Regions from separate parts of the Paenibacillus sp. J31R122 genome, predicted to be linked through region 4. Evidence: riboswitches for the same ligand, from Rfam matches in the RefSeq annotation. Region 4 holds a riboswitch; each other region holds the start of a gene.
What was found. Region 4 has a riboswitch for cyclic di-GMP ahead of AC0YN7_RS21925 (methyl-accepting chemotaxis protein). Riboswitches for the same ligand answer to the same signal wherever they lie in the genome.

Region 1 (4,515 bases), on a different contig from region 4:
GCCAATGTTTTCCGGACGTGATAGATTGCCGTATACAATTGCGAATAGACTTTATCCGATTCATACTCCTGCCATAACGTATCAATTAATACCGATTTACGAACGAATTGACCGCGATGTTGAAGTAAGTATAGAAATAACTCCTGCGCTTTAGTCGTTCGCCAATGAATGACAGATTGCTGCGTATTTGATATTTCAACAGATACTTGCTTAAAAATATTTATTTTCATCACAGAGGGAGCTAGATCTTCTATCTCTACTTGAGAAGATTCTATTTCATCCCTAATTCGAGCAATCGTTTTGACCAGTCTATCCGATCTAACCGGCTTTACTAAATAATCCAAAGCGTTAAGTTCAAAAGCCTTAACCGCATATTCACTATATGCCGTTACAAATACAATATTTAAATCCGGCTTCTTCTCTAGAATCTGTTCCGCTAGCTGAATTCCGTTTATTTCCGGCAAGTTAATATCAAGAAAAACCAAATCCACATCCTCAGCTAGAATGTCTCTCCTCGCTGCAATCGGATCTATGTAGGCACCAATAACCTCAATCTGATCGTGCTTCATAAGCTGACGCTTCAAGTAATCCACAGCAAGTTGTTCATCATCTACAAGAATCACTTTCATCCTATATACTCCTTAATCATGGAATTTAATAATTCTGTATTCCTTGTGATAAGAATTGTATGATCTCTAAATAAAGAAGGCCACGAACATAATGTTCGAGGCTCTTTAAACCAAATACACGTTAGTATTGTTTGGAAGCAGTGTACTTAGAGGCATCCTTTATCATCGTAAAAGCTGTAGTTGTGCCATTCCAGCCTGCATCAACCGTTGTGTCTATAATTACCCATTTATTATTTAAATAGACTTCATTCCAAGCGTGATAGGTACTCACATAATCTGACGTGCCCATAACCAGCTTAGCTGGAATCCCTTCACTCCGAAGCATCGCTGCAAACAATGCGGAATATCCATAACATATATCTTTTTTCGATAGTAATGTACGATCGATTTGAGGAAGATAGTCCGAAGATACGCCGCTTGCTGCCAACTTGCTATCATATTTAATGTTATTTATCACATACTTATAAATTTCTTTTACTTTATCAGTATCTGTCTTTAAATTTTTCGTCAGCTCTTTCGACTTTTGAATAGCTTTGCTTTTATCATTCCAATTTATATTCTGAATCGAATTCAAGTATACAGCTGTGCTGTCCTTCAAATTAAGCTTAACGTTGTCCTTGTAAATAACCTTATACTTATTTCCGCTTATATTTTCCAATACGCTAACCGTATAATCGCCGTTGCCTAATTGAAGAGGAAATGACTCCATTTTCTTGCCGGCAGTTAAATTATAGGAATACTTCTCCTGACCTTTAACGATCAACAGCTTCGTCTTAACGTTAGCCTTTACATCGTATTTCACACTAATGATTCCCTTGCTTACATCAGCTTCGTTTAACCACGAATTAACCTCTTCAGCATGGACCGCCGCTCCATTAAATAAAGGACATAAAATGACAATAGCAGCTATAAACAGCATAAACTTCTTCATTCATAAAACTCCCTTCGGTGGCCAGGCTGCCATCTTATTTAAGAAGGCCCTATAGCTTTGCGTCCCTACCTTTCGATAGGTTTGCCATTATCGTATAAAGTTTTATTTCCAACAAAAAAAGCCTATCCATTCGGTAACTGTCTGCCATCTATTTAAGAAGGCCCTACAGCTTTGCGTCCCTGTCTTTCGACAGATTTGCCATTTAATGTTTAGCTTTTATTCTCTTATACTATCATATCTTGTAGTTATAACAAGACTATATTACAAATTCACCGTAAACGCATAGGCCAAATGCTATCCTATACAACTATCTTTACGAGATAAATATCAACAACTGACACTAGCAGATTTTAATAGAGTTAGGGATATTGACCAGTACGAACGATATGTCTACTACGTATATATACATTACAAAGATATTTTTACTACAAAAAAAGGAGGGGGAATTAGTAGACAAAGTAGACTTCGACTTGATGCTAGACTGAAACCATTTCTTTTAAGTAAGGAGAGTTGATAACAAGAAAAAACTTTCAATTTGAAAAGAGGTTTTATTATGAATGATTTAATGGTCATTGTCACAATCTGCGCTTTCTTCTTTACAGTTGGTTTCATCTTCTGGCGTCCCCATGTTAATGAAGCAATCCCTGCAACCATTGGAGCCCTATTCGTTATACTCAGTGGAAGTGTATCATTCGCTGACCTGGGAAAAATAACAGAGACGATTAGCGGTGCCGCAGTAACGATTATAGCCACCATTGTAATGGCCATTGTTCTGGAAAGCTTTGGTTTTTTCTACTGGGCGGCTGAGCTTTTATTGAAACAGGCAAAAGGGTCAGGCATTCGCCTTTTCTGGATTACGATTCTCTTTTGTTTTCTCATGACACTCTTCGTGAACAATGATGGCAGTATATTAATCACAACACCTATTCTATTACTTCTTCTTCAAAACATGGGTCTCAAAAACCATCAAAAAATACCTTATCTCATCTCGGGAGCTCTAATTGCAACAGCTTCCAGCGCTCCTATTGGAGTTAGTAATATCGTAAATTTAATTGCTATAAAAATCGTTCACATGGATCTCTATATGCATACCGCTATGATGTTCGTTCCTGCCTCACTTGGACTACTACTACTATCCTTCCTACTGTTTGCAACCTTCTATCGCGTTCTCCCGAAAAAATTGCCGCCAGCTGCAGCATGGAATCTGATGCTAGGGACTCATCCGCTCAAAGATACCATTTCCAGAGAGAATCGGACTAGCTTCATGCGAAATATATTCCTATTTGTTTTAACCATTCGAGTACTCCTATTTGTAGCCTCTTATATACATTTTCCCGTTTCGTTAATGGCTGTAATCGGATCCACTCTATTACTCGCGTGGCGTTGGATCTATTTAAAAATCTCTCCTGCCGATATGCTGAAGAAAACCCCTTGGTATATATTCATTTTCGCTTTCAGTATGTACGTCATTATTTACGGTCTGAATAATATTGGATTGACGGATTTGCTTATTCAGCTGCTTCAGCCTATTGTCTCTGGAAGCTTACTCAATGCAAGTGTTCTAATGGGTACCCTCTTGAGCGTCCTATCGAATTTATTCAACAATCATCCTGCTTTAATGGTCGGAACGCTCACATTAATGAATATGGGACTCGATCCGTTAACGTTAAAAATCTCCTATTTGGCAAGTGTAATAGGTAGTGATGTAGGCTCGCTCTTTTTACCAATTGGTACTCTGGCTACAATAATGTGGATGAATATATTAAGAAAAGGCGGCGTGAAAATAAGCTGGGGACAATATATCAAAGTAACGTCGCTTGTCATTCCAATCACTGTCATCTTCACACTAGTTATTTTATCCTATTGGGTTTCTTGGCTGTTTTAATATAACAATCAGAAATACGCGGATTGTTCAGTCAGTAAGATTAGTTCGTTGTTATTATCTTCGGAATACCGCCGGATTGGGAATCGAGTAGGCCCATGCACAGTTGCATGGGCCTCTCATAGAACGTACGTGCGGATCATCACATACGGCTTCTTCATGATTATCCCCGCTGGGGATGTTGGTTGACAAGGCCGATTTACATAAACAACTCGCCTTTCCCCAGCTTTTCCGTCATGACATTGATCCAGGTGATGCTTCTTTGCTCCAAATGGGGCATCCACTGCGACGGTTGGGGGACATCGGTGACGATGACGTCGATATCTTTCAGATCCAATATTTTATAGGGACAGCTGTTGCCAAACTTCGTATGGTCCGTCATGATAACGGTCATCTTCGCCGTACTCACCACTTTGCGCAGCAGATAGCCTCGCTCCAGATCAAAGCCCGTGATGCCCTTATCAATCGTAAATCCGTCCACCGATATAAGCGCCTTGTCGACATGGAAATTTTCGGCCATCGTCTCCGCCAGTCCGCCGGCAACCCTGGAATACCGGGGCAGCACCCGGCCCCCAAGCAAATAGATGTGGCCGCTAAACAATCCCTTGCCGTATAGATCCATAATCAAGCTCAGCAAATCAAATGAATAGACGACAACCGTAATGTTCTGCTTATCCTGTAGGTAGTAAATCACCTGCATTGGTGTGGAACCGTCATCGATGAAGACGACATCATTGTCTTCGATCAAGGCGGACGCCGCGAGACCGATTTTCCGCTTCTCCTCAACACGCACGACTTCTCGGTTGAGATGTGGAAGCTCCTCCCGGTTGACGTTGACTTTGACCGCACCGCCGTAGATCCGCTTCAGTCGTTTCTCCCTCTCTAGTTCTTCCAGATACCGGCGGATCATCTCTCCCGAAACCTTCAGCTTGTCTGATAAATTTGACGTGCGCACCAAACCTTCGAGCTCCAAAGTATCAAGAATGATCTTCTTGCGTTCTTCTCCAATAAAAGACATGCCTGCCCGCCCCTTCTTATCCTTAGCCGTGTTTCCCGGTACTTAATGCGCCCTG
Region 2 (4,515 bases), on a different contig from region 4:
AACTATTAGTGAGGTAAACCTCACTAGCCATGAGGCTCCCCTCACCGGGAATGAGGTTTACCTCACAAATCCACATGTGACGCCCTAATCTGCTGCTATTAGTGAGACTAGCCTCACTATTTAATGAGTTTCCCTCATTTTAGTGAGTTTCCCTCATTACTATCCCTCATTACTATGGCGAGCCACACACAGCAACTTCCCCTTCCACCTATTCGAGCCTTATTCGAGCCTTATTAGAGCCTTATCCGGGCCTTATTCCTGCTCTTATTCGAGCCACATTTGAGCATCAAGCCCACTCCTGCGGTCACCATCATTTAACAAAATCATCCTCTAGTGAGCTTAACCTCATTAAGTCTGAGGTTAAGCTCACTTTAACCCCACTAATCTCAACTCTTCTGTTTCTCCCATTAACTATTAGTGAGGTAAACCTCACTAGCCATGAGGCTCCCCTCACCGGGAATGAGGTTTTCCTCACTAAAACAAATGAAACGCCCTAATCTGCTGCTATTAGTGAGACTAGCCTCACTATTTAATGAGTTTCCCTCATGACTATCCCTCAGTACTATTGTGAGCGACCCACAGCAACTTTCTCACCTATTCGAACCTTATCCGGGCCTTATTCGGGCTCTTATTCGAGCCACATTTAATCATCAAGCCCACCACTGCAGTCATCCTCATTTAACAAAAATCATCCTCTAGTGAGCTTAACCTCACTAAGTCTGAGGTTAAGCTCAGTATAATCCCACTAATCTAACTCTTCTGTTTCTCCCATTAACTATTAGTGAGGTAAACCTCACTAGCCATGAGACTCCCCTCATCGAGAATGAGGTTTACCTCACAAAACCACATGTGACGCCCTAATCTGCTGCTATTAGTGAGATTAGCCTCACTATTTAATGAGTTTCCCTCATTTTAGTGAGTTTCCCTCATTACTATCCCTTATTACTATCCATCATTACTATTGCGAGCGACACACAGCAACTTCTCCTTCCACCTATTCAAGCCGCATTCAAGCCACATTTGAGCATCAAGCCCACTCCAGCAGTCACTCTCATTTAGCAAAAGCCCCCTCCCCACACCCCCTAAACGCAAAAAAACACCCAACAACGCCAAAGGCGTCATTGAGTGTGCTTCACTCCAAATATTTAACTACCGCATAGTATATACTAGAACGGCATTTTCGACAAATCTGCTGGATTATGCAGATCAACAAGCACCGCATGGTCAGCATTAGATACAATTCCTTCTGCCTGCAGCAGCCATAGCAATTGAGTAGCGTCAGTCCGCGTTAAGTGTGAACGCTTACCATCTTCCTTTTTAGCAATAGGATCTACTAATCTTGGGTAAATCCTCACTTTATTGTCCTCTCTAGCCAGTCGTTCAACAATCGCAAGCGTTTCCTCGGATACGCCGCTGTCAACGATCGTCAATTGAACATCTTTCCCCATCCTCTGTGAAAAAGAAGACAACGAGCGCATATACCATTCCATATTCTTTTGCCGACTATCCGCAATCCATACATAGTGCTTAATGGATTCCAGTCGTCCTTGCTGGATTCGATAAACCAGATGCACGGTCAATGCAGCCAACAGATAACATCCGATCACCAAAAGTAGAAGTCCAAACATCGAGGCCACCTCCTCTTTGTGACACTATATGCCACAAGGCGCCCAGTGGTTCCCCTATAAAAGGACAAGATTATAAAATGTGCAATTGCTTATTCCGCTTCAAAAAAAATAACCCAATTTTTTCAGTCAAAAAGCGACAAATAAACCCTCTTGAGCAATTTACAATATATGTTATCATTTTACTACATCTTCGCGCATATGTAATATACGTATGCTAAGGGAGCAGAGAGAGGATGTATTTCGTACATTCTTCATATCTAGGGAAGCGATGATGTATAATCTACATTTGGACACTTGGATTATACGGAGCTAGTAGTGTAACCGGCCCTCTTAGAACTCGAATACCAATCTAAGGGGAGTGTGAATTTGTGAAAAGATTTAAGAAGAGGTTGTCTTTTGGTTTAGCTATTTTACTTATATTATCGATATCACTAAGTTCACTTGTCATGGCAGCAGGTACCGAACCAGCTCCAGACAACGGGCAGAATAATAACAATAATGCCTGCGAAGAGTATTCTACTGACCGTAATGATATCATTATGGAAGGTCAAGGCACCACCCTCCCAAGCGGGCTGCATGACAATGGATTAATCGTTAATAATGACGGAACAGCTACAGCTTATTTCCATACAAAAGCGGATACTTGCGTACAAGTGAGCTTCTCTTCTTACGTATATCCACCAGGCACAACCCCAGACGATTTCGGGCACCCTTTTGAAACGCAGAAGCATTTTACTGGTATAACGGACGTTTACGCACCAGGTAAAAGCTACAAAATTACAATTGGTCTCCCTCAATGTGCCCCCTATCAAATAGATGTTTATAGTGGACCTCAACAACTGACAATAGGTACCGGCGGTCATGCAGGCACATATAAAACAGCGATTGTACACAAAGAAGGCTGCGGAAATATTATAGTCAATAAATACATCAGTAAAGCAGTAGAAGGTTCTCCTCATGAAGGTGTTACTTTTGAGCTGTGGAAAAACGGCACCCTATTTACGACAGGGGTAACCAATGCAAATGGCGTTATAACCTTTGCTAAAGTCCCTGTCGGCACATACGACCTGAAAGAAATTACATTACCAGGCTTTACAACAGACTTACCTGAGGGCACCAAATTGGTAGTCACCAATGATTCATCGGAGATAAAAATCGTCATCAACACCCCAAAGCTCAAGGTGGATAATGCCTGTGTTAATCCAACAGGACAGCGAGAATGGGTTGTAACCAATGAAAGCAATATCGATGTCCCATTCTCGTGGGCGGCTATCGGAACCACTCAATTCGGAAACAGCACCGTTCCGAAAAATTCATCAGTATCCTTTACGACAAATGCCATTGATGGCCCTTTTGATATTAAAGTCTCATGGGAATTCGAAAAGAATATAACTAAAGCAAGCAATAACACACCATGTCCAACAGAGACACCGACTTCAACACCAACACCAACACCAACACCAACGCCGACTTCAACACCAACATCAACACCAACATCAACACCGACTTCAACACCAACATCTACGCCAACATCAACGCCGACTTCAACACCGACTTCAACACCAACATCAACACCAACATCAACGCCGACTTCATCGCCTTCACCAACACCTGTGACATCTACTACACCAACACCGTCACCTGAGACTACACCATCACCAACGCCTGCTCCAACTGCTTCACCTGATCCATCACCTACACCGGAGCCAACAGCCGTCGTAAAGGGTTCAACTGATGAGAATGAACAACCTCCTAGTGATGATCCAATTGTGATTATCGATGATGAGGAGATTCCGCTAAGCACATTGCCAAAAACAGGCGATAGCAATCCTTTCCCTTACTACCTAATTGGTGCCTTTGCAATAAGTACAGGACTTTTAGCCCTTAGAAGACAAAGAAACAATAAACAAGGCTAATACAATAACTTGAAATTAAAGCAGTAAAATGACAAACACCCCGCATTATGCCTTTTGGGCAAAATGCGGGGTGTTTGTCATTTAGTGAAAGTTTATAATGTAACCCAACCAAATTTAATGGAATGAATTACTGCTTGTGTACGGTCATCAACTTCCATCTTTTGAAGGATGCTGCTAACGTGGTTTTTGACTGTTTTTTCGCTAATGAATAGAAATTCACCGATAAGCTTATTGCTCTTACCTTCTGCCATAAGTCTGAGAACCTCTGCTTCACGGCGAGTAAGCGGGCTATTGTCGCCAGCAACGAATTTCACGCCTGGCTCTTTAGCTGCTGCCGCACCTGACACGATACCCATCTCATCCAAATAAGTCATACGACGTAATTGATTAATTAGCTTACCCGTCACTTTTGGATGGATGTAGGCATAGCCTTGAACAACGGAACGGATCGCATTAATGAGCGACTCTGCCTCCATGTCTTTCAATAGATAGCCTGTTGCGCCTTTACGAAGCGTTTCGAAAACATAGCTCTCGTCATCATGAATGGATAAAATAATAACCTTTACATCAGGAAACATCCCTTTCAAACGCTCTGTCGTAACGACACCGTTTTCAATTGGCATGTTAATATCCATTAGTACAATTTCAGGAATCGTATGGTTGCAAAATTCCAGCACCTGAATGCCGTCACCGCACTCGCCGATGACTTCCAAATCCTCTTCCATATTTAAAATACGCTTAAGCCCTTCTCTAAACAGCTGGTGATCGTCCGCAAGTAAAATTTTTATTTTATGTCCATTAGTCATTGGTCTCTGTATCATATTATTTTACTCCTTTCTATGTTCAGCAGTAGTTGGTATATCTATTATAATTTTCGTCCCTCTCCCGGGATTTGAGTCTATATCCATCCTCCCCTCTATCAGTTCCACTCGTTCCCTCATCCCTAATAATCCGAAATGGGAGTTGCGACT
Region 3 (4,515 bases), on a different contig from region 4:
GTATATAACCTTGGAACAGGTCGCGGTTATAGTGTTCTAGAGATGATCAGAGCTTTTGAGAAAGTATCAGGTTGCAAAATACCATATCGAATTGCCGACCGAAGACCTGGTGACATTGCGCTTTGTTATGCAGATACAACGAAAGCAAATAAAGAGCTGAACTGGATAGCAGCAAGGGGAATCGAAGAAATGTGCAATGATTCATGGCGGTGGCAATCAAGTAATCCGAGTGGTTATTTGGAAGAAAGTGATGCTCAGCCTCAGCTGTCATTTTGATCATGCTTGTTAGTTTGAATCCTAAGGAGCTATAGAAAATTTATGAAAACAATTTCAATTCTTATTCCTGCGTACAATGAAGAAGAGGTGCTTCAGAAGCTGTATGAAAGATTGGTCCTTGTCATAGATCATTTACCCTGTTATAAATTTGAGATGCTGTTTATTAATGATGGAAGCAAAGATAATACTTTATTCATTATAAAGTTTCTAAGGGAACTAGACAAAAGGGTTAGCTATATGGACTTATCAAGAAATTTCGGTAAGGAAGTCGCGATGATAGCAGGGCTTGATTATGTAAGGGGAGATGCGGTCATTATTATTGATGCGGATCTCCAGGATCCGCCTGAGCTTATCCCGCAAATGATACAGTATTGGGAAGAAGGTTATGATGACGTTTATGCGAAGAGAAGAAGTAGGTTAGGCGAGACTTGGATAAAAAAATGGACCGCAAAGTCCTTCTACCGCTTGTTGAAGGGCTTAACAAGAATACCGATTCAAGACAATACTGGTGACTTTCGATTACTTGATCGTAGATGCATTGAAGCTTTAAAAACGTTACGGGAAACGCAAAGGTATACAAAAGGGATGTTCAGCTGGATAGGTTTTAACAAACAAGAAATTATATTTGATCGGGATTCTAGAGCTGCCGGCGAAACTAAATGGAATTATTTTAAGCTGGTGGATTTGGCAATCGAAGGAATAACATCATTTACAACAGCCCCACTGCGCATATCCGCATTGTTTGGGGTTCTCATATCAGTTGTCGCTTTTATTTATATGGGATGGGTCATCATAAAGACTCTGCTCTTTGGCGAATCTGTGGCTGGTTATGCTTCGTTAATAACTGTTGTTTTGTTCTTAGGTGGCATACAGTTATTGTCTCTAGGCATTATTGGTGAATATTTAGGAAGAGTATTTAATGAAACAAAGCAGAGACCCTTATACTTTATCGATGAATATGACGGAGAGAAGGTTTCTGTCAAGGATAAAGCTAAAGAAACTGTATCCATAGGATAATGGCATGCCATACTTAAACAGAGCTCTAATAAATTGAATAGTAGGATGGTATATAATGACAGTTACTAAATATAGCAGTATAACGTTATTACTATTATTGTTCACGTACATGTTAACGGTGAATCTACTTTCACCGATGTTTGCAGATGATTTTAACTACTCATTCATGTGGGATAAGTCTAAACGAATTGAAAATTTATTTGATGTTTTTAGGTCACAGTATATGCATTATTTCGAATGGGGCGGTAGGACTGTTGCCCATACAATTGGTCAAATATTGCTGATGTTGAATAAGACTGTTAGCGCAACGCTAAATGCATGTATATATGTTTCTTTCATTTACTTAGTTTATTGGCATTCGCAAGGGAAAAAACTAATGATTCAATCAGGTGCAGTCCTGTTGTTAATCATATTTTTTTGTTGGACAAGTCTACCTTCCTTTGGTGAAACTACCATCTGGATAATTGGCTCTGTCAATTATTTATGGACCTCGGTCATTATTCTTTTATTTCTTCTGCCCTTTAGAATAACTATGATAGGTGTAGGATTAAAGGATCGGTTTTTAAGCCGTTTGAGTATGTTGATTTTAGGTGTCGTTACAGGCTGGACGAATGAAAATACTGCTTTATCAACATTACTGCTAGCAGCAATATTATTAGGATATTTTTATTTCAAGAAAAAGATAGCCATATGGATGCTGACAGGCTTTGGCGGTATGATAGTAGGCTTCCTGCTCCTAATGCTGGCACCTGGTAATATGGTAAGGGCAGCGAGAATGGAGAAGGCCGAAGATTACTCTTTTATGTTGTATCATATTAAAATACCAGCAGCTATGACTATTAAGATTATGCTGATTCAAGCGCCACTCTGGATAGCATTATTTATATTTATAGCCATATTATTGGCATATTTCAACAAAAGAAGAAATAATTGGCTTGGATTTTACAAAAAAAATGGCTCTGATTTGCTCTATTCATTTGTATTTATTCTACTTAGTGTAATTAATAATGTAGTTATGTTCGCTTCCCCGTATTTTCCTTTGAGAGCTGGCTTTGGCTCTAGTGTCTTCCTAATTATTGGTGTTATGGGTCTTCTTCGGATGAACGTTATTCGAGCAGTATTCATGAAACAAAGATTTGTATTTTCAATTATATTAAGTGTAGTGCTACTTATTTCTATGAGTCTCGTTTTGCTTAAATATACGCAACTAAATGAAGAGCAGCAGAATCGTCTATCTGTAATCAAAAGTCATATAAACGAAGGGAAGCCTGATGTTAAAGTTTCCTCTTTTTCAATTAACAATAAAAATCCTTACGAAACCTATCTGGATCATGTATTTGTCAGTGATATTGGAGAGGATCCCGCAATTTGGCCAAATACGATTTATGCGAAATACTTTGGATTAGAATCAATCAAGCTTCAAAAGTGAAAAGCAGGAATTGATATTTATATGATTGCCCGTAAGTATTCAGCCATTTTGATCCATTCTAAAGTGGTGTGACAGTCACAATTTTTTTGATTTTTACAAGCTGATTCGACAAAAAATACAATTATCTCCCAAATTTCAAGTACATAAAGCGACAGCATATGCGTCCGAAGGGGGATATAATACTTATAGTTAGTGAAAGGGAGACGTTGAAATGCGTTTAGTATCTGGGCACCTTAAACGCATGGAGTCAGTGGTGCAACCGGCCCCGATATGAATGGGGGACAAGGTGATATGACGCTTGGACAAGTAGATAATATTCAAGATTTGGATATGGAGTGGGTTGAATTAATTGTTAGCGCGCGTAAAATGGGACTTAATACAGACGACGTTCGTAAAGCACTTCTTTGCCTTGAGGAAGAAGGTAAGGTAGACAAACAGGATAAAGCTGTGTAAATAGGTTAAATGCTATTCACGCTTTATTTTCCACTTATTAAATTCCAAGAACTCTTTGAATTGATCTTTACTAACGCCAGATGCCATTGCTTCCTTAACTAGGTCTGACCACTCACGATCTAGATGCTCGGGATTACTTTCAGTTTGATCGGTATTTAAAAACTCTTCAATAGTTACATTTAATACTGCGCCAACCTTCTCGAGAAACTGTATCGAAGGATTTTGCTGTAGTCCACGCTCTATTGAACTAAGATAAGACTTTGCGACGCCTGCTCTTTGGGAAAGCTCCGTTAGGGAAAGTCCTTTTCTCTTGCGCAGCATTTGAATGCGTTCTCCAATCATAGCCAATTCCTCCGTTTGTACATAGATGTAAACTCACTTCTATTATAACTAATAATTCTCAATTAAGAAAGCTTGTAAGTAATAACGAATATATTTTTCTGGGTGATTGAATCGAATCCACTAAGTTAGTAAATAAGTGGATTTTTTTTTGTGAGAGAAAGCGATTGAAATGTAAAAAATAGCTTGAAAAAATGTATTAAGGTTTGATAAAGTTTTGTTTTTTATAAAGAACAAAACAACAGCTTTCATTTACATAAAATTGAATATTTTTGATTGACAAACCCTTTTTAAGGGTGTAACATTCAGATATGTTCTTTATTGAGAACTAATGCTCGCTTGGATGATATTCGTATTTGTTAAGTAAATAGAACGGATCGATATCACATCGGAGGAACAAATGAGTGCGATCACAGCCGTATATGAAATCGATCATACTAACTTAGTGTTAGAGCAGGGCAATCGAATGATGCATGAATTATCTCAATTTCCTTGTAACTCTTCACAAGCTTGGAATGTTGATAATGTGTTTCTTGGCTGTCACAACCAGTGGATTACACCTGAATCTGTTGGTGAGCGCAATCCCTTTTATGATTCCGAAAGACGATTAGTCATTACCGCAGACGCTATTATTGATAACCGTAATGAATTATTTAACTTACTCCAGGTACAGCATGATAGCAGAGAGCATATTACCGATGCTGAGCTTATTCTGCTTTCCTATTCCAAATGGGGCGAGGATTCTCCCAAATATTTGATAGGTGAATTTGCATTTATCATATGGGATGAGCGTGAGCAGCGAATGTTCGCTGCAAGAGATTTCTCTGGCAGCAGAACGTTATATTATCACTGGAGTGGTGAAAGACTTGCGTTGTGTACAACAATGAAGCCATTGTTTACTATACCGAATATTGTAAAACGTCTGAATGAACAGTGGTTGGCTCAGTATCTGGCAATCAATACAGCGATATTAAGTGTTGATGTTACTAGTAACGTATATA
Region 4 (4,515 bases):
TGAGCCATACGCGTCAACGCATTCACGGATTCCGAAACTTCTTCCATCGTAGCTAATTGCTGCTCCGAAGCGGCAGCTACACTTTCTGTCTTCGAGAAGGCAGCTTCCGTAATGCTGTTCATATCGTGGAGAGAAGCGGTAATTTCCTCTGTGCCTGCCGACATTTGTTGTGATGCGGCAGATACCTCCTCCATCTGATAAGCCACCTGCTGCACCCCATTCATAATGTTACGGAATGCCTCTCCTGCTTCCTTCATAATCACAGTTCCGTGTTCGACCTCTATGCTGCCTTTTTCCATGGCGACAACCGCAGAACGAGTTTCACCTTGAATTTGCTGAATGATCACCACGATTTGTTCCGCCGATTGTCTGGATTGCTCCGCCAGCTTCCGAACCTCGTCGGCAACGACAGCAAAGCCTCTCCCGTGTTCGCCCGCTCTTGCAGCTTCAATCGCGGCATTCAATGCAAGCAAATTCGTCTGCATTGAAATATCGGTAATAACATCGACGATTTGACCGATTTCATGAGATCGTATACCCAGTTGGTTAACAACCTTGGCCGAATCGTTGACCGATTCTCGGATCAAATCCATTTGGGACATCGCTTTCTGGATCGAAATATTGCCTTCCTGGGCTTCCTTGGAAGCCTCCATTGACATTGCGGATACATTGCCTGAAAATTCTGCAATCCGATTAACGCCGGTAGCCATCTCTTCCATTGCTCTTACGCTTTCGATAGAGCTTTGCATCTGCTGATCGGCACCTCCAGCAATGTCTTGAATGGCCGCAACGACATGATGGGTAGTTTGGCTGGATTGTTCGGAGCTTGCTGCCAATTGCTCCGAGCTTGCAGACAAGTTCTGAGACTCGAGGACGATCTTCGCAATGATTTCTCTCAAGCTAGTGATCATTCCATTGAAATCCTTTGAAAGAAGACCGATTTCGTCTTTTGATTGGTATGTAGCGTTAACCGTTAAATCCCCGTCCTGCGCTTTTGCCATCAATTGCTGAATGGTGCGGACAGGTCTTGTGATCATATTAGAAATGCCGTATCCGATCAAGGAACATAAAATGACGGCAAGTAGGGTAACGACAACGATGATCGATGTAGCCAGTTTGGAGCTTTGAACACTTTTCTCATAAAAGATTTTTGCGTCGTCTTCATTGAACTTAACAACGTTCTCCAGGCTTTTGATCATTTCTGCACGGATCGGCTTGAACGAATTTACATATTCCTTATGCGCTGCTTCTTTTTGATTGGCAACTGCCAAGTTATCCACTTTTTTCTTGGCTTCGTTGTTTTTAGGGATCAAATCGATAAAGCTTTGGTACTGCTCTTGTGCTCTCGAAGACAACGTGATCTGCTCGAGACTTTTTCGTATCACCTGATTTTTATCGCGGGTCTGAACAATTTGCTGTTGAATTTGCTTAATGATAGCCTCGTCTTTCGCCAGCAGCATTTCAAGCTGCAAAGCATCCATTTGCGAATTGCCGAACAAAAGTCCTTCGACCAGGCTGTTCGGAATCAAGGTTTCTTCGTACATAGCACGGGCATTGCTAGCCATCTTGTTCATGACGAAAAAGCCTGTAATACCGATAATGAGTAGGAAAATAATGGAAAGTCCGAGCATTCCCCCGATTTTCGTTTTGATTCGTAAATTCTGAATATATTTCATGATCCAAGCATCCCCCATTAAGATATTGTAAAATAAAAAAAGTCCACCCCAAAAGAAAGGGATGGACGTCCTCCCAATTTTCGGTGACCCGGCTGCCGTAGATCGAAATCCTTAGGCCCGTAGCTTTGCGTCCCCCTCTTTCGAGAAGTATGCCTTTTCGTGATATGGGTATATCTATTGGCCAAAGTATAATATAGCTTTTCGGGATATACAAGACCTTTTTACTAAAAATAAATACTACTTTAGATACCGGTATGTCGGAATTTAGGTCAATTTTCACTGTCTATATAGGGAGTAAAGACCTGCTAACGACGTTATTTCGCAATTATTCGGTTTATTCCCCTTATTTATCTTCGGCATAATTTGACAAAAAGTGAAGTCTAGTTTATTCTCTGATTTGTCCGGACAAAACTACTTTTTTGGAAACGAGGGGTACATCTTGAGAAAATTACTATCGAAATTGGCTTTGTCGAGCTTGGCTATGGCACTTGTATTTTCATCCGGTTTGTCTACCGCAGAAGCTAGCAAGGACCCGTCACACACCAATAATAAGAAAGCAAAAGTTGCATTGTTGATTCCAGGTTCCTCCAAGGACGGCGGGTTTATGGAATCTGCTTACCGTGGATTAGCGAAGGCAGAAGAGGATTTCAGAATCAAAGCGACGTTTGTGGAAAATATCCCGCATGACACTGCGCAAATTGCGGATGCATTGCGCAAATTGGCCAAGAAAAACCCGGATATGATCATTGCTCATGCAGGGCAAAGCTCGGAAGCCGTGAAGTTGGTAGCTAAAGAATTCCCGAAAATAAAATTTGTTAATACACAAACGAATTTGACCGGCGATAACCTGTCCAGCTATCAGGTAAAACAGGAAGAATCCGCATGGCTGGCAGGTGCAGCTGCAGGACTTCTGACAAAAACGAATGTGGTTTCTCATATTTCCGGTGCACGCGTAGGTCCCGGTCTATTGGGACGCGCAGCATTTGCTGACGGTTTGAAATACACGAATCCTGAAGCAACATTCCTTACCACGTTTACAGGCGATCAAGAAAACGCCGCTTTGGCAAAAAGTGTTGCGCAAGCACAAATTAACGCGGGGTCGGATATGATCTTTACTATGTTGAATAAGGCTCGTTCCGGTGTTACGGAAGCGGCACGCGAGAATGGCGTGTATCAATTCGCTAACGTTCGTGATTATTATGCCGATGCACCCGATGTTTTCATTGGATCTGCGATATCGGATGCAAGCTTGACAGTATATGGAGCAATTAAAGATTTGACGGAAGGCACGTGGAAGCCGAATACAGTGAAAAAAATCGGACTTGAAAATCCGGATGCCGTTCGACTTGCCCTGTCACCTTTTGTTCCACAAGACGTGAAGGATAAAATTGTAGTGTACGCCGAAAAAATCGAATCAGGTGAAATTGTTATTCCTTCAGAATATACCGGTCCTGAATTTCCAGCTAACTAGGGCTGCGTTCGGAAAATGAATTGCTAAGTGAGTCTCTTAATTCGTATATTAAGCACTTCTTTAATCCCGAGAGGGGTTAGAGAAGTGTATTTTTTTTCATGTCCGATCGTTTCATCTTTAACCAACCGGGTGAAATCCTGTGAATAAGCGAGCATTCGTGAGAACATCATATCGTACCAAGGGAGCTTAATAATAAACAGCTGCTGCGGCATACTGCTCCTTGTTTTGTTCAACTAACGTTCCCCGGTAGCGTAAAAATTCGCCTTACTTTTCCTTCTTCATTTCTTCCTCCTTTTTTTTGTAGTATCGGTCTATAGCTTCCTTTTCCAAATCGCGCCTAGGTAATTTAGAGTTAATTCTAAGAAGGATTAAAATAATTATTAAAAGTAGAAAGACGATAATAAAATGCACCTGAACCATCTCCGCCCATAATTAAATACTATGTCTTACATTTACCATATTTAAGAAAAAAACTGACCAGAACTCCGTTTCTTCAACAAACAAAAAAAGAGCTGCATCGAAGCAAGCTCCTTAACTAACGTTCGCCGTTAGCGGATTAGTAATTTCCAATTTCTTCGTGTGGCGATACGAATCGTCATCACGACTTTCAAGCCCAAACGGTAGATGCACAAGATAGAATCCGAAAATCAGCTTCATATTGTAAATATTCACTAAAACCCTATTTTTTGCGTACATTCGCATTTAGAATATTTCTGCATTTTCTAATTTTTTGTTTGATTTGCTTATTTTCAAAAAAATAAACCTCTGTCCCTGACCAAATAAAAACCCAACACACAATGCTTAAAACTCCTGCAATATAGGCATGAGTTGTTGAAAACTTCAAGAATATCATCCCAACAATAATACCAAGCACAAATAAAACAATAGCCTTTTTGACATTTCTAGCATATGTATATTCCTCTTCGTTCAAGATGTTAGAAAAACTGTTAAATGTGGCAGCCTGCAATGACTTTTCGTCAAAATCATTCTGACCTAAAAAAAATATTTCTACTTCTTTTCTTCTACCACTGTGTTGCTTTGACAAAATAAAATCTTCAAGATCAGAGCTTAGGTGGACATCATCTAACCTATAGTATCTTGAAAACGGAGTATCCGTTTCGTCTAAATAGATATTTATACTTAATTCTTCTCTCATATTAACCACCCTTTAACTCCAATGTACTAGTTGAAAGACAACCTTTTATCAGTATGGTCAAAATAGCAACAATTCTTACGAAAACAGCGTAATTCTAATAGCTGTAATCAATAACCTTCAATGTTTTCTCATGCAGCTTGAAAATGATTTGGAAGCGTTCCGCTTCAGGCAAACTTTGGTCATATCTCAATTTCTCCGTGTAAGTCAATATA

Region 1: linked by a shared signal. The riboswitch ahead of AC0YN7_RS12115 (transglutaminase-like domain-containing protein) and the one ahead of AC0YN7_RS21925 (methyl-accepting chemotaxis protein) in region 4 are both predicted to bind cyclic di-GMP.
Region 2: linked by a shared signal. The riboswitch ahead of AC0YN7_RS23700 (SpaA isopeptide-forming pilin-related protein) and the one ahead of AC0YN7_RS21925 (methyl-accepting chemotaxis protein) in region 4 are both predicted to bind cyclic di-GMP.
Region 3: linked by a shared signal. The riboswitch ahead of AC0YN7_RS18425 (anti-repressor SinI family protein) and the one ahead of AC0YN7_RS21925 (methyl-accepting chemotaxis protein) in region 4 are both predicted to bind cyclic di-GMP.

The regions. Positions count from the first base shown of each region.
Region 1 covers NZ_JBWDNM010000006.1:156,613-161,127, reverse strand. Annotated here, with positions in the region: gene AC0YN7_RS12120 (response regulator) at 1-629, opposite strand, end outside; gene AC0YN7_RS12115 (transglutaminase-like domain-containing protein) at 751-1,560, opposite strand; cyclic di-GMP riboswitch class I at 1,574-1,656, opposite strand; cyclic di-GMP riboswitch class I at 1,690-1,770, opposite strand; gene AC0YN7_RS12110 (ArsB/NhaD family transporter) at 2,114-3,445, shown strand; gene AC0YN7_RS12105 (DeoR/GlpR family DNA-binding transcription regulator) at 3,642-4,460, opposite strand; gene AC0YN7_RS12100 (PhnE/PtxC family ABC transporter permease) at 4,483-4,515, opposite strand, start outside.
Region 2 covers NZ_JBWDNM010000016.1:78,740-83,254, forward strand. Annotated here, with positions in the region: gene AC0YN7_RS23695 (hypothetical protein) at 1,167-1,628, opposite strand; cyclic di-GMP riboswitch class II at 1,884-1,964, shown strand; gene AC0YN7_RS23700 (SpaA isopeptide-forming pilin-related protein) at 1,997-3,544, shown strand; gene AC0YN7_RS23705 (response regulator) at 3,637-4,365, opposite strand; gene AC0YN7_RS23710 (sensor histidine kinase) at 4,372-4,515, opposite strand, start outside.
Region 3 covers NZ_JBWDNM010000011.1:30,826-35,340, reverse strand. Annotated here, with positions in the region: gene galE (UDP-glucose 4-epimerase GalE) at 1-276, shown strand, start outside; gene AC0YN7_RS18435 (glycosyltransferase family 2 protein) at 319-1,293, shown strand; gene AC0YN7_RS18430 (DUF3329 domain-containing protein) at 1,349-2,722, shown strand; cyclic di-GMP riboswitch class II at 2,913-2,996, shown strand; gene AC0YN7_RS18425 (anti-repressor SinI family protein) at 3,014-3,175, shown strand; gene AC0YN7_RS18420 (helix-turn-helix domain-containing protein) at 3,188-3,517, opposite strand; gene AC0YN7_RS18415 (asparagine synthase-related protein) at 3,915-4,515, shown strand, end outside.
Region 4 covers NZ_JBWDNM010000014.1:89,904-94,418, forward strand. Annotated here, with positions in the region: gene AC0YN7_RS21925 (methyl-accepting chemotaxis protein) at 1-1,676, opposite strand, end outside; cyclic di-GMP riboswitch class I at 1,756-1,840, opposite strand; gene AC0YN7_RS21930 (BMP family protein) at 2,116-3,147, shown strand; gene AC0YN7_RS21935 (hypothetical protein) at 3,171-3,380, opposite strand; gene AC0YN7_RS21940 (hypothetical protein) at 3,827-4,303, opposite strand.